Regions from separate parts of the Dinoroseobacter shibae DFL 12 genome, predicted to be linked through region 4. Evidence: riboswitches for the same ligand, from Rfam matches in the RefSeq annotation. Region 4 holds a riboswitch; each other region holds the start of a gene.
The links. A riboswitch is a leader RNA that binds a small molecule or an ion and turns the genes downstream of it on or off. The one in region 4 is predicted to bind thiamine pyrophosphate.

Region 1: it holds a riboswitch for thiamine pyrophosphate, as region 4 does, so the genes downstream of both, thiD (bifunctional hydroxymethylpyrimidine kinase/phosphomethylpyrimidine kinase) here and thiC (phosphomethylpyrimidine synthase ThiC) in region 4, are expected to answer to the same signal.
Region 2: it holds a riboswitch for thiamine pyrophosphate, as region 4 does, so the genes downstream of both, thiC (phosphomethylpyrimidine synthase ThiC) here and thiC (phosphomethylpyrimidine synthase ThiC) in region 4, are expected to answer to the same signal.
Region 3: it holds a riboswitch for thiamine pyrophosphate, as region 4 does, so the genes downstream of both, thiC (phosphomethylpyrimidine synthase ThiC) here and thiC (phosphomethylpyrimidine synthase ThiC) in region 4, are expected to answer to the same signal.

Annotation. Positions count from the first base shown of each region.
Region 1 is NC_009952.1:935,760-938,837, reverse strand. It holds gene DSHI_RS04685 (efflux RND transporter periplasmic adaptor subunit) at 1-967, opposite strand, end outside; TPP riboswitch at 1,090-1,193, shown strand; gene thiD (bifunctional hydroxymethylpyrimidine kinase/phosphomethylpyrimidine kinase) at 1,254-2,051, shown strand; gene DSHI_RS04675 (FAD-dependent oxidoreductase) at 2,048-3,025, shown strand; gene thiS (sulfur carrier protein ThiS) at 3,009-3,078, shown strand, end outside.
Region 2 is NC_009955.1:83,307-86,384, reverse strand. It holds gene thiC (phosphomethylpyrimidine synthase ThiC) at 1-1,793, opposite strand, end outside; TPP riboswitch at 1,895-2,017, opposite strand; gene DSHI_RS18595 (recombinase family protein) at 2,314-2,913, opposite strand.
Region 3 is NC_009956.1:97,085-100,162, reverse strand. It holds gene thiC (phosphomethylpyrimidine synthase ThiC) at 45-1,853, opposite strand; TPP riboswitch at 1,955-2,077, opposite strand; gene DSHI_RS19555 (recombinase family protein) at 2,374-2,973, opposite strand.
Region 4 is NC_009958.1:13,787-16,864, reverse strand. It holds gene DSHI_RS20525 (recombinase family protein) at 26-625, shown strand; TPP riboswitch at 922-1,044, shown strand; gene thiC (phosphomethylpyrimidine synthase ThiC) at 1,146-2,954, shown strand; gene DSHI_RS22470 (hypothetical protein) at 3,005-3,078, shown strand, end outside.

The sequences.
Region 1 (3,078 bases), on a different replicon from region 4:
GGCGCGGCTCGGCGATCCCATCGGCATCGACGAAGACGGTCCAGCCCTGCGCGCCCTGCACCAGCGCATCCTTCGGCACGGCAAGGGCTGCGCGCGGCGCGCTCACGGGCACTTGCAGCGTGATCGACTGACCCACGGCCAGGGTCGCACCCAGCGCGTCAAGGTCCCCCGACAACCGCACGGGCCGTGTCCGGGTCGAGACGCTCTCGGTCGGCAGGATCGCGCGGATCTGCAGGTCGAGCTGTTGCCCCGCCTCGCTCACTCCCTTGACGGTCACCCCCGGGGGAATGGCGGGCGCGAATTGAGACGGAACTTGAGCTTCGATCTCCAACGCATTGATATCAATGATGCGCGCGATCGGATCTCCGACCGAGATAAACTGCCCGGGATCGGCCGCCACCGACAGGACCACCCCCGCGAAAGGGGCCGTGATCCGCGCGCGGTCCAGGGTGTAGCGCGCCCGTTGCTCGGCGGCCTCGGCATTGAGAAGCCGCGCGCGGGCCTGGTTCAGCTCTCCCGTGGCCGCCGCCAGATCGCTCATGGCGTCGTCAAACCGCGCCGAGCTGAACGATGCGGTGTTGCGCAACCCTTCCACGCGGTCACGGGCATCCTCGGCGCGGCCGAGCTGTGCTTCGGCCACGGCGATCCCGGCCCGGGCCTCGGCGATGTCGGCCAGCGCTTGCTCCAGCTCGATCTGCGCCAGCTCGGTATCGAGCACCGCAAGGGTCGCCCCCTCGGCCACCCGGTCGCCCACCAGCACCGCGACCTCGTCCACGATCCCGGCCGTCCGGGACGCCACAGCACTGTCGCGCGAGGCCACGACCTGCCCGAAGACCGGCAACGTCTCGGCAAGCGCGCGCTCCTCGACGGTCTCGGTCACCACGGCGGCAGGACGCTCCTGCGCAAACAGAGGCGGAACGGTCGGCAGAACCATGAGGGCGAGCATGAAATACAGAGGGCGGAGCAAGGAACACAAGGTCATGGGAAGAGGTCTTTCGGGTCAGGACGGGATGCACAGGTAGCACAAGTGCGGCACCTGCACAGGGAGATCGGGCTTGCACCTTCGTGATTTCCGCCCTACCTCTGCGTCAACAACCGTTGGGGTGCCCGATTCAGGGCTGAGAGGCGCACTGTGCCGACCCATGGAACCTGATCCGGGCAATACCGGCGTAGGGAACGGTCATCGTGGCAATCTCTCTTTTGCCCCTGCCCTGTCCCCGAACCGAGACCGCCCGCCTGACGAGAGGCGCGACATGGCGACCGCATTGACGATTGCAGGCTCGGATTCCGGCGGCGGCGCCGGGATACAGGCCGACCTCAAGGCGTTTTCCGCGCGCGGGGTCTACGCAACCAGCGTGATCACCGCGCTCACCGCCCAGAACACCCGCGCCGTCACGATGGTCGAGGGCGTCTCCCTCCCGATGATCCGCGCCCAGATGGCGGCCGTGTTCGAGGACATCGCCGTGGACGCGGTCAAGATTGGGATGCTGGGCACGCCCGAGGTGATCGCCGCCGTGGCCGAGGGTCTGGCGGGGTTCAAGGGCCCCGTCGTGCTCGACCCGGTGATGGTGGCGAAATCCGGCGACGCGCTGCTGGCGGCGGAGGCCGAAGAAGCGCTGGCGACCCATCTGCTGCCCCGCGCGACCCTGCTGACCCCCAACCTGCCCGAGGCCGCGCGCCTGCTGGGCGGGGACGAGGATGACGACCCCGCCGCCATGGCCGCCGCCGGCCAGGCCCTGCGCACCATGGGCGCGGGCGCAGTGCTGATGAAGGGCGGCCACGGGCGCGGCGCCACATGCGTTGACCTGCTGGTGGATGGCGAGGATGCGCCCCTGCGGCTCGAGGCCTCGCGCATCGCCACCCGCAACACCCACGGCACCGGCTGCACCCTCTCGGCCGCCATCGCCGCCGAACTGGCCAAGGGCGCGGACCTGCGCGGCGCGATCACCGCTGCCCATGGCTACCTGCAAGGGGCCATCGCCGCCGCCGACCGGCTCGATATCGGGACGGGCCACGGCCCGGTTCACCATTTTCACGAGGTCTGGCCATGACCCCCATCGCCATCCTCGGCGCGGGCATCGCGGGCCTCTGCGTCGCGACCGAACTGGCCGCCCGCGGCGCGCAGGTCACTCTGCACGACCCCGCTGGCCCGCCCGGCGCGCATCACTGCTCCTGGTGGGCGGGGGGGATGCTGGCGCCCTGGTGCGAATACGAGAACGCCGAGGAGCCGGTGCTGATCCACGGGCAGGAGGCGCTCGACTGGTGGGGCGTGCGCACAACCGTCACCCGCCGCGGCACGCTGGTGGTGGCGGCGCCCCGCGACCGGCGCGACCTCGACCGCTTCGCCCGCCGCACCCATGGCCACCGCCCGGTCACCGCCGACGAGATCGCCACGCTGGAACCCGATCTCGGCGCGCGCTTCCCCGCAGGCCTGTTTTTCGAAGGCGAGGCCCATCTCGACCCCCGCCGCGCCCTGCAAGACCTCGCCGACGCGCTCGCCGCCCAAGGCATCCCGATCCGCCCCGGCCCGGCCCCCGCCGAGGCCCGCGTCGTCAATTGCACCGGCCTCGCCGCCCGCACCACCTTGCCCGGGCTGCGCGGCGTGAAGGGCGAGATGCTGGTGCTGCGTGCCCCCGACATCCGCCTCACCCGGCCCATACGCCTGCTGCACCCGCGCATCCCGCTCTACATCGTGCCGCGCGGGGACGGGGTCTACATGCTCGGCGCCACCATGGTGGAGGCCGAGGATCGCGGCCGCATCTCCGCCCGGGCCATGCTGGAGCTGCTCAGCGCGGCCTACGCGCTCAACCCCGCCTTCGCAGAGGCCGAGATCCTCGAGATCGGCACCGACCTGCGCCCGGCCTTCCCCGACAACCTGCCCCGCGTCACGCGGCAAGGCGATGTCACCCATGTGAACGGGCTCTACCGCCACGGCTACCTGATGGCCCCGGCGCTCGCCCGCGAAACCGCCGACGCCCTGCTCGGCCCCGCCCCGACGGAGACCCCCCATGCAGCTCATCATTAACGGCGAGACCCGCACGACCGAGGCCGCGACCCTCGCGGACCTGCTGACCGAGC
Region 2 (3,078 bases), on a different replicon from region 4:
TTATCAAGAGGAACATAAAGATCACCGCCTTTGCGGAACTTCTCGGCCATTTTCGCCATGCCGTCCTTCTGCGCCTCGGCGCGGATATCGTGGCTGATCCGCATCGAGCAGAACTTCGGTCCGCACATGGAGCAGAAATGCGCGACCTTATGCGCCTCTTTCGGCAAGGTTTCGTCATGCATCGAGCGCGCGGTTTCGGGATCAAGCGAGAGGTTGAACTGATCCTCCCAGCGGAACTCGAACCGCGCGCGTGACAACGCGTCATCTCGGATCTGCGCTCCCGGATGCCCCTTGGCCAGATCGGCAGCATGAGCCGCAATCTTGTAGGTGATGACACCGATCTTCACATCGTCACGGTTAGGCAGACCTAGATGCTCTTTGGGAGTGACATAGCAAAGCATCGCCGTGCCGAACCAGCCTATCATCGCCGCACCAATACCGCTGGTAATGTGGTCATATCCCGGTGCGATATCCGTGGTAAGCGGCCCGAGCGTATAAAACGGCGCCTCGCCGCAGACCTCCAGCTGCTTGTCCATATTCTCCTTGATTTTGTGCATGGCTACATGGCCCGGTCCTTCGATCATCACCTGACAGTCATGCTTCCATGCGATCTGCGTCAGTTCGCCCAACGTCTCCAGTTCGGCGAATTGCGCCTCATCATTGGCGTCCGCGATAGAGCCGGGACGCAACCCATCCCCCAAAGAGAAGCTGACGTCATATGCCCGGGCAATTTCGCAGATCTCAGCGAAGTGCTCGTAAAGGAAACTTTCGCGGTGATGATGCAGGCACCATTTCGCCATGATCGAGCCGCCGCGCGATACAATCCCGGTCACCCGCTTTATCGTCATCGGGATCATATGCAGCCGCACGCCAGCATGAATGGTGAAGTAATCCACCCCCTGTTCAGCCTGTTCGATCAGCGTATCGCGGTACACCTCCCAGCTTAGGTCTTCGGCGATACCCTCGACCTTTTCCAGCGCCTGATAAAGCGGAACGGTGCCGATGGGTACGGCAGAATTGCGGATGATCCAGTCGCGGATGTTGTGAATATTGCGGCCCGTAGACAAGTCCATCACCGTATCCGCGCCCCAACGTGTGGCCCAGACCATCTTTTCCACCTCTTCCTCCATCGAGGAGGTGACGGCGGAGTTACCGATATTCGCGTTAATCTTGACCAGAAAATTACGCCCGATCCCCATCGGCTCGGCCTCGGGGTGGTTGATATTGGCGGGGATGATCGCACGGCCCCTGGCGACTTCTTCGCGCACGAAATCGGGAGTCACAAAATCGGGGATGGCCGCGCCCCAATCCTGGCCGTCACGTACCAGAGCCTCTTTCGCGGCCTTACGGCCAAGGTTCTCGCGGATGGCGACAAATTCCATCTCGGGTGTTATAATCCCGGCGCGGGCATAGGCCATCTGCGTGACCGCGCGTCCTGCCTTGGCTTGCAACGGCTTGTGGCGGACCGGGAATTCGGGCACCAGCCGGGCACCCTCAGCAAAGCCATTATCCTCGGGACGCACATGGCGACCCTCATAAAGCTCGATATCGTTGCGTGCGGCGATCCAGTCTGCCCGCAGGCGCGGCAGGCCACCGTTGATAGCGATTTTAGCGCTGGGATCAGTATAGGGGCCAGAGCTGTCATAGACCGTAACCGGCGGTTCGCCAGCCGAAGGGTGAAGATCAATCTCGCGCATAGGGACGCGAATTTGGGGATGCAGCGTTCCGGGCTGATAAACGCGCCGGGATGCCGGTAAGGGTCCAGTAGTAACGGTTGGTGTCAGATCTTTCATGAGTCAGTATCTCCGTGCTCATAGCAATGAGATCCAGCTCCGCCGTACTGAATGGAGAATAGCCACGCGATAAACGCCTGTAAAAAACAGGCAGGGCAATGCCGCACAGCCGAACACCATCCCTACGCCAGTATGAACTGGATCAGGTTCGTCGGGTCACTGCGCTATGCGTTGCCGCACCATCAGTTTCTCAGCCCCTTGTCGGGACCCCCCGGGTGAGAAAGGACTACGTTGTGCGCCAAGGGGGGCTTTGTCAACTGCTGTTCCCGTGGCGGTCTGACGGACCAGTTTTATCAGGCCTCAGGGGGTTTAAATGTAGCCAGAAATTAATGTCATCCGTAAGGGTGTGATTCAATATCAATATGGTAGCCGCTCACTTTTACCGGAAGTGAAGCAGCACAGCTCGTTCAAAAACCACCATTTGTTGAACGGTTTGCTGAACCAGACATTGGTGCGCCTGCAGCGAACGGCAAAAAAGTCCCGCGTTGTGTGAGTTCATGTGCAGCGCAGCGATCGGCAGCTATACCGCAGCCGAAGACGCATCGGCGCTCGGTGTCCGCTGCAAGACCCGATAGACGGTGGGCCTCGATACGTCGAACAGCTCTGCCAGATCGCTGATCGAGTAGTCACCCGTGTCATACATGCGGCGCAATTCTGCCTGACGACGATCCGATAGTTTTGGCTTTTTGCCCTTCAGTCGTCCCTTGGCGCGGGCGATGGCCATACCTTCCTTGGTGCGCATCCTGATCAGATCAGCCTCGAATTCGGCAAATGTGGCGAGGATGTTGAAGAACATCTTACCCATCGGATCGGTCGGGTCATGGACCGATGCGCCCAATGCCAGTTTCACCCCGCGCTTTTCCAGTTCATCAGCGATAGCCCGGGCGTCGGGAACCGACCGCGCCAGCCGGTCCAGTTTCGGCACGACAAGCGTGTCCCCTTCGCGGACTGCTGCGAGTGCCTGGGCCAGACCTGGCCGCTCCCGGTTCGTGCCGGTCAGGCCGTGATCGGTGTAGATCCGGTCTTCCGCGACATCGAGAGCGAGGAGCGCTGTCCGTTGCGCTGCGAGATCCTGTTTGTCGGTCGAGCAGCGGGCATAACCGACGCGGGTTTTGGTCATGATACATCCTTGGGCCAGAATTGGCCGAGCTTCGTCTTGATCGTGATCGTATGTAACGCAAAAGGCCCCTCCAATGATACTATAACCGGACCAGTCAAATGAGAATCGTTTTCCGTTGCAAACACTGGGAGCAGTTCGTTGATAATCCGGCGTCCGGTCACCGAT
Region 3 (3,078 bases), on a different replicon from region 4:
GACAGGTCTTTCCGATATTACGCTTCCGGCGAACCTGTCACCCCTTATATTTCCTTTACCTTATCAAGAGGAACATAAAGATCACCGCCTTTGCGGAACTTCTCGGCCATTTTCGCCATGCCGTCCTTCTGCGCCTCGGCGCGGATATCGTGGCTGATCCGCATCGAGCAGAACTTCGGTCCGCACATGGAGCAGAAATGCGCGACCTTATGCGCCTCTTTCGGCAAGGTTTCGTCATGCATCGAGCGCGCGGTTTCGGGATCAAGCGAGAGGTTGAACTGATCCTCCCAGCGGAACTCGAACCGCGCGCGTGACAACGCGTCATCTCGGATCTGCGCTCCCGGATGCCCCTTGGCCAGATCGGCAGCATGAGCCGCAATCTTGTAGGTGATGACACCGATCTTCACATCGTCACGGTTAGGCAGACCTAGATGCTCTTTGGGAGTGACATAGCAAAGCATCGCCGTGCCGAACCAGCCTATCATCGCCGCACCAATACCGCTGGTAATGTGGTCATATCCCGGTGCGATATCCGTGGTAAGCGGCCCGAGCGTATAAAACGGCGCCTCGCCGCAGACCTCCAGCTGCTTGTCCATATTCTCCTTGATTTTGTGCATGGCTACATGGCCCGGTCCTTCGATCATCACCTGACAGTCATGCTTCCATGCGATCTGCGTCAGTTCGCCCAACGTCTCCAGTTCGGCGAATTGCGCCTCATCATTGGCGTCCGCGATAGAGCCGGGACGCAACCCATCCCCCAAAGAGAAGCTGACGTCATATGCCCGGGCAATTTCGCAGATCTCAGCGAAGTGCTCGTAAAGGAAACTTTCGCGGTGATGATGCAGGCACCATTTCGCCATGATCGAGCCGCCGCGCGATACAATCCCGGTCACCCGCTTTATCGTCATCGGGATCATATGCAGCCGCACGCCAGCATGAATGGTGAAGTAATCCACCCCCTGTTCAGCCTGTTCGATCAGCGTATCGCGGTACACCTCCCAGCTTAGGTCTTCGGCGATACCCTCGACCTTTTCCAGCGCCTGATAAAGCGGAACGGTGCCGATGGGTACGGCAGAATTGCGGATGATCCAGTCGCGGATGTTGTGAATATTGCGGCCCGTAGACAAGTCCATCACCGTATCCGCGCCCCAACGTGTGGCCCAGACCATCTTTTCCACCTCTTCCTCCATCGAGGAGGTGACGGCGGAGTTACCGATATTCGCGTTAATCTTGACCAGAAAATTACGCCCGATCCCCATCGGCTCGGCCTCGGGGTGGTTGATATTGGCGGGGATGATCGCACGGCCCCTGGCGACTTCTTCGCGCACGAAATCGGGAGTCACAAAATCGGGGATGGCCGCGCCCCAATCCTGGCCGTCACGTACCAGAGCCTCTTTCGCGGCCTTACGGCCAAGGTTCTCGCGGATGGCGACAAATTCCATCTCGGGTGTTATAATCCCGGCGCGGGCATAGGCCATCTGCGTGACCGCGCGTCCTGCCTTGGCTTGCAACGGCTTGTGGCGGACCGGGAATTCGGGCACCAGCCGGGCACCCTCAGCAAAGCCATTATCCTCGGGACGCACATGGCGACCCTCATAAAGCTCGATATCGTTGCGTGCGGCGATCCAGTCTGCCCGCAGGCGCGGCAGGCCACCGTTGATAGCGATTTTAGCGCTGGGATCAGTATAGGGGCCAGAGCTGTCATAGACCGTAACCGGCGGTTCGCCAGCCGAAGGGTGAAGATCAATCTCGCGCATAGGGACGCGAATTTGGGGATGCAGCGTTCCGGGCTGATAAACGCGCCGGGATGCCGGTAAGGGTCCAGTAGTAACGGTTGGTGTCAGATCTTTCATGAGTCAGTATCTCCGTGCTCATAGCAATGAGATCCAGCTCCGCCGTACTGAATGGAGAATAGCCACGCGATAAACGCCTGTAAAAAACAGGCAGGGCAATGCCGCACAGCCGAACACCATCCCTACGCCAGTATGAACTGGATCAGGTTCGTCGGGTCACTGCGCTATGCGTTGCCGCACCATCAGTTTCTCAGCCCCTTGTCGGGACCCCCCGGGTGAGAAAGGACTACGTTGTGCGCCAAGGGGGGCTTTGTCAACTGCTGTTCCCGTGGCGGTCTGACGGACCAGTTTTATCAGGCCTCAGGGGGTTTAAATGTAGCCAGAAATTAATGTCATCCGTAAGGGTGTGATTCAATATCAATATGGTAGCCGCTCACTTTTACCGGAAGTGAAGCAGCACAGCTCGTTCAAAAACCACCATTTGTTGAACGGTTTGCTGAACCAGACATTGGTGCGCCTGCAGCGAACGGCAAAAAAGTCCCGCGTTGTGTGAGTTCATGTGCAGCGCAGCGATCGGCAGCTATACCGCAGCCGAAGACGCATCGGCGCTCGGTGTCCGCTGCAAGACCCGATAGACGGTGGGCCTCGATACGTCGAACAGCTCTGCCAGATCGCTGATCGAGTAGTCACCCGTGTCATACATGCGGCGCAATTCTGCCTGACGACGATCCGATAGTTTTGGCTTTTTGCCCTTCAGTCGTCCCTTGGCGCGGGCGATGGCCATACCTTCCTTGGTGCGCATCCTGATCAGATCAGCCTCGAATTCGGCAAATGTGGCGAGGATGTTGAAGAACATCTTACCCATCGGATCGGTCGGGTCATGGACCGATGCGCCCAATGCCAGTTTCACCCCGCGCTTTTCCAGTTCATCAGCGATAGCCCGGGCGTCGGGAACCGACCGCGCCAGCCGGTCCAGTTTCGGCACGACAAGCGTGTCCCCTTCGCGGACTGCTGCGAGTGCCTGGGCCAGACCTGGCCGCTCCCGGTTCGTGCCGGTCAGGCCGTGATCGGTGTAGATCCGGTCTTCCGCGACATCGAGAGCGAGGAGCGCTGTCCGTTGCGCTGCGAGATCCTGTTTGTCGGTCGAGCAGCGGGCATAACCGACGCGGGTTTTGGTCATGATACATCCTTGGGCCAGAATTGGCCGAGCTTCGTCTTGATCGTGATCGTATGTAACGCAAAAGGCCCCTCCAATGATACTATAACCGGACCAGTCAAATGAGAA
Region 4 (3,078 bases):
GCCAATTCTGGCCCAAGGATGTATCATGACCAAAACCCGCGTCGGTTATGCCCGCTGCTCGACCGACAAACAGGATCTCGCAGCGCAACGGACAGCGCTCCTCGCTCTCGATGTCGCGGAAGACCGGATCTACACCGATCACGGCCTGACCGGCACGAACCGGGAGCGGCCAGGTCTGGCCCAGGCACTCGCAGCAGTCCGCGAAGGGGACACGCTTGTCGTGCCGAAACTGGACCGGCTGGCGCGGTCGGTTCCCGACGCCCGGGCTATCGCTGATGAACTGGAAAAGCGCGGGGTGAAACTGGCATTGGGCGCATCGGTCCATGACCCGACCGATCCGATGGGTAAGATGTTCTTCAACATCCTCGCCACATTTGCCGAATTCGAGGCTGATCTGATCAGGATGCGCACCAAGGAAGGTATGGCCATCGCCCGCGCCAAGGGACGACTGAAGGGCAAAAAGCCAAAACTATCGGATCGTCGTCAGGCAGAATTGCGCCGCATGTATGACACGGGTGACTACTCGATCAGCGATCTGGCAGAGCTGTTCGACGTATCGAGGCCCACCGTCTATCGGGTCTTGCAGCGGACACCGAGCGCCGATGCGTCTTCGGCTGCGGTATAGCTGCCGATCGCTGCGCTGCACATGAACTCACACAACGCGGGACTTTTTTGCCGTTCGCTGCAGGCGCACCAATGTCTGGTTCAGCAAACCGTTCAACAAATGGTGGTTTTTGAACGAGCTGTGCTGCTTCACTTCCGGTAAAAGTGAGCGGCTACCATATTGATATTGAATCACACCCTTACGGATGACATTAATTTCTGGCTACATTTAAACCCCCTGAGGCCTGATAAAACTGGTCCGTCAGACCGCCACGGGAACAGCAGTTGACAAAGCCCCCCTTGGCGCACAACGTAGTCCTTTCTCACCCGGGGGGTCCCGACAAGGGGCTGAGAAACTGATGGTGCGGCAACGCATAGCGCAGTGACCCGACGAACCTGATCCAGTTCATACTGGCGTAGGGATGGTGTTCGGCTGTGCGGCATTGCCCTGCCTGTTTTTTACAGGCGTTTATCGCGTGGCTATTCTCCATTCAGTACGGCGGAGCTGGATCTCATTGCTATGAGCACGGAGATACTGACTCATGAAAGATCTGACACCAACCGTTACTACTGGACCCTTACCGGCATCCCGGCGCGTTTATCAGCCCGGAACGCTGCATCCCCAAATTCGCGTCCCTATGCGCGAGATTGATCTTCACCCTTCGGCTGGCGAACCGCCGGTTACGGTCTATGACAGCTCTGGCCCCTATACTGATCCCAGCGCTAAAATCGCTATCAACGGTGGCCTGCCGCGCCTGCGGGCAGACTGGATCGCCGCACGCAACGATATCGAGCTTTATGAGGGTCGCCATGTGCGTCCCGAGGATAATGGCTTTGCTGAGGGTGCCCGGCTGGTGCCCGAATTCCCGGTCCGCCACAAGCCGTTGCAAGCCAAGGCAGGACGCGCGGTCACGCAGATGGCCTATGCCCGCGCCGGGATTATAACACCCGAGATGGAATTTGTCGCCATCCGCGAGAACCTTGGCCGTAAGGCCGCGAAAGAGGCTCTGGTACGTGACGGCCAGGATTGGGGCGCGGCCATCCCCGATTTTGTGACTCCCGATTTCGTGCGCGAAGAAGTCGCCAGGGGCCGTGCGATCATCCCCGCCAATATCAACCACCCCGAGGCCGAGCCGATGGGGATCGGGCGTAATTTTCTGGTCAAGATTAACGCGAATATCGGTAACTCCGCCGTCACCTCCTCGATGGAGGAAGAGGTGGAAAAGATGGTCTGGGCCACACGTTGGGGCGCGGATACGGTGATGGACTTGTCTACGGGCCGCAATATTCACAACATCCGCGACTGGATCATCCGCAATTCTGCCGTACCCATCGGCACCGTTCCGCTTTATCAGGCGCTGGAAAAGGTCGAGGGTATCGCCGAAGACCTAAGCTGGGAGGTGTACCGCGATACGCTGATCGAACAGGCTGAACAGGGGGTGGATTACTTCACCATTCATGCTGGCGTGCGGCTGCATATGATCCCGATGACGATAAAGCGGGTGACCGGGATTGTATCGCGCGGCGGCTCGATCATGGCGAAATGGTGCCTGCATCATCACCGCGAAAGTTTCCTTTACGAGCACTTCGCTGAGATCTGCGAAATTGCCCGGGCATATGACGTCAGCTTCTCTTTGGGGGATGGGTTGCGTCCCGGCTCTATCGCGGACGCCAATGATGAGGCGCAATTCGCCGAACTGGAGACGTTGGGCGAACTGACGCAGATCGCATGGAAGCATGACTGTCAGGTGATGATCGAAGGACCGGGCCATGTAGCCATGCACAAAATCAAGGAGAATATGGACAAGCAGCTGGAGGTCTGCGGCGAGGCGCCGTTTTATACGCTCGGGCCGCTTACCACGGATATCGCACCGGGATATGACCACATTACCAGCGGTATTGGTGCGGCGATGATAGGCTGGTTCGGCACGGCGATGCTTTGCTATGTCACTCCCAAAGAGCATCTAGGTCTGCCTAACCGTGACGATGTGAAGATCGGTGTCATCACCTACAAGATTGCGGCTCATGCTGCCGATCTGGCCAAGGGGCATCCGGGAGCGCAGATCCGAGATGACGCGTTGTCACGCGCGCGGTTCGAGTTCCGCTGGGAGGATCAGTTCAACCTCTCGCTTGATCCCGAAACCGCGCGCTCGATGCATGACGAAACCTTGCCGAAAGAGGCGCATAAGGTCGCGCATTTCTGCTCCATGTGCGGACCGAAGTTCTGCTCGATGCGGATCAGCCACGATATCCGCGCCGAGGCGCAGAAGGACGGCATGGCGAAAATGGCCGAGAAGTTCCGCAAAGGCGGTGATCTTTATGTTCCTCTTGATAAGGTAAAGGAAATATAAGGGGTGACAGGTTCGCCGGAAGCGTAATATCGGAAAGACCTGTCACCAATATGCGGCTGGCGCAGCGCATCCCCAGCCAGATTGTCATGCACGTCGCCGCCAGCGTCCTGTTGGCGGCGAATTA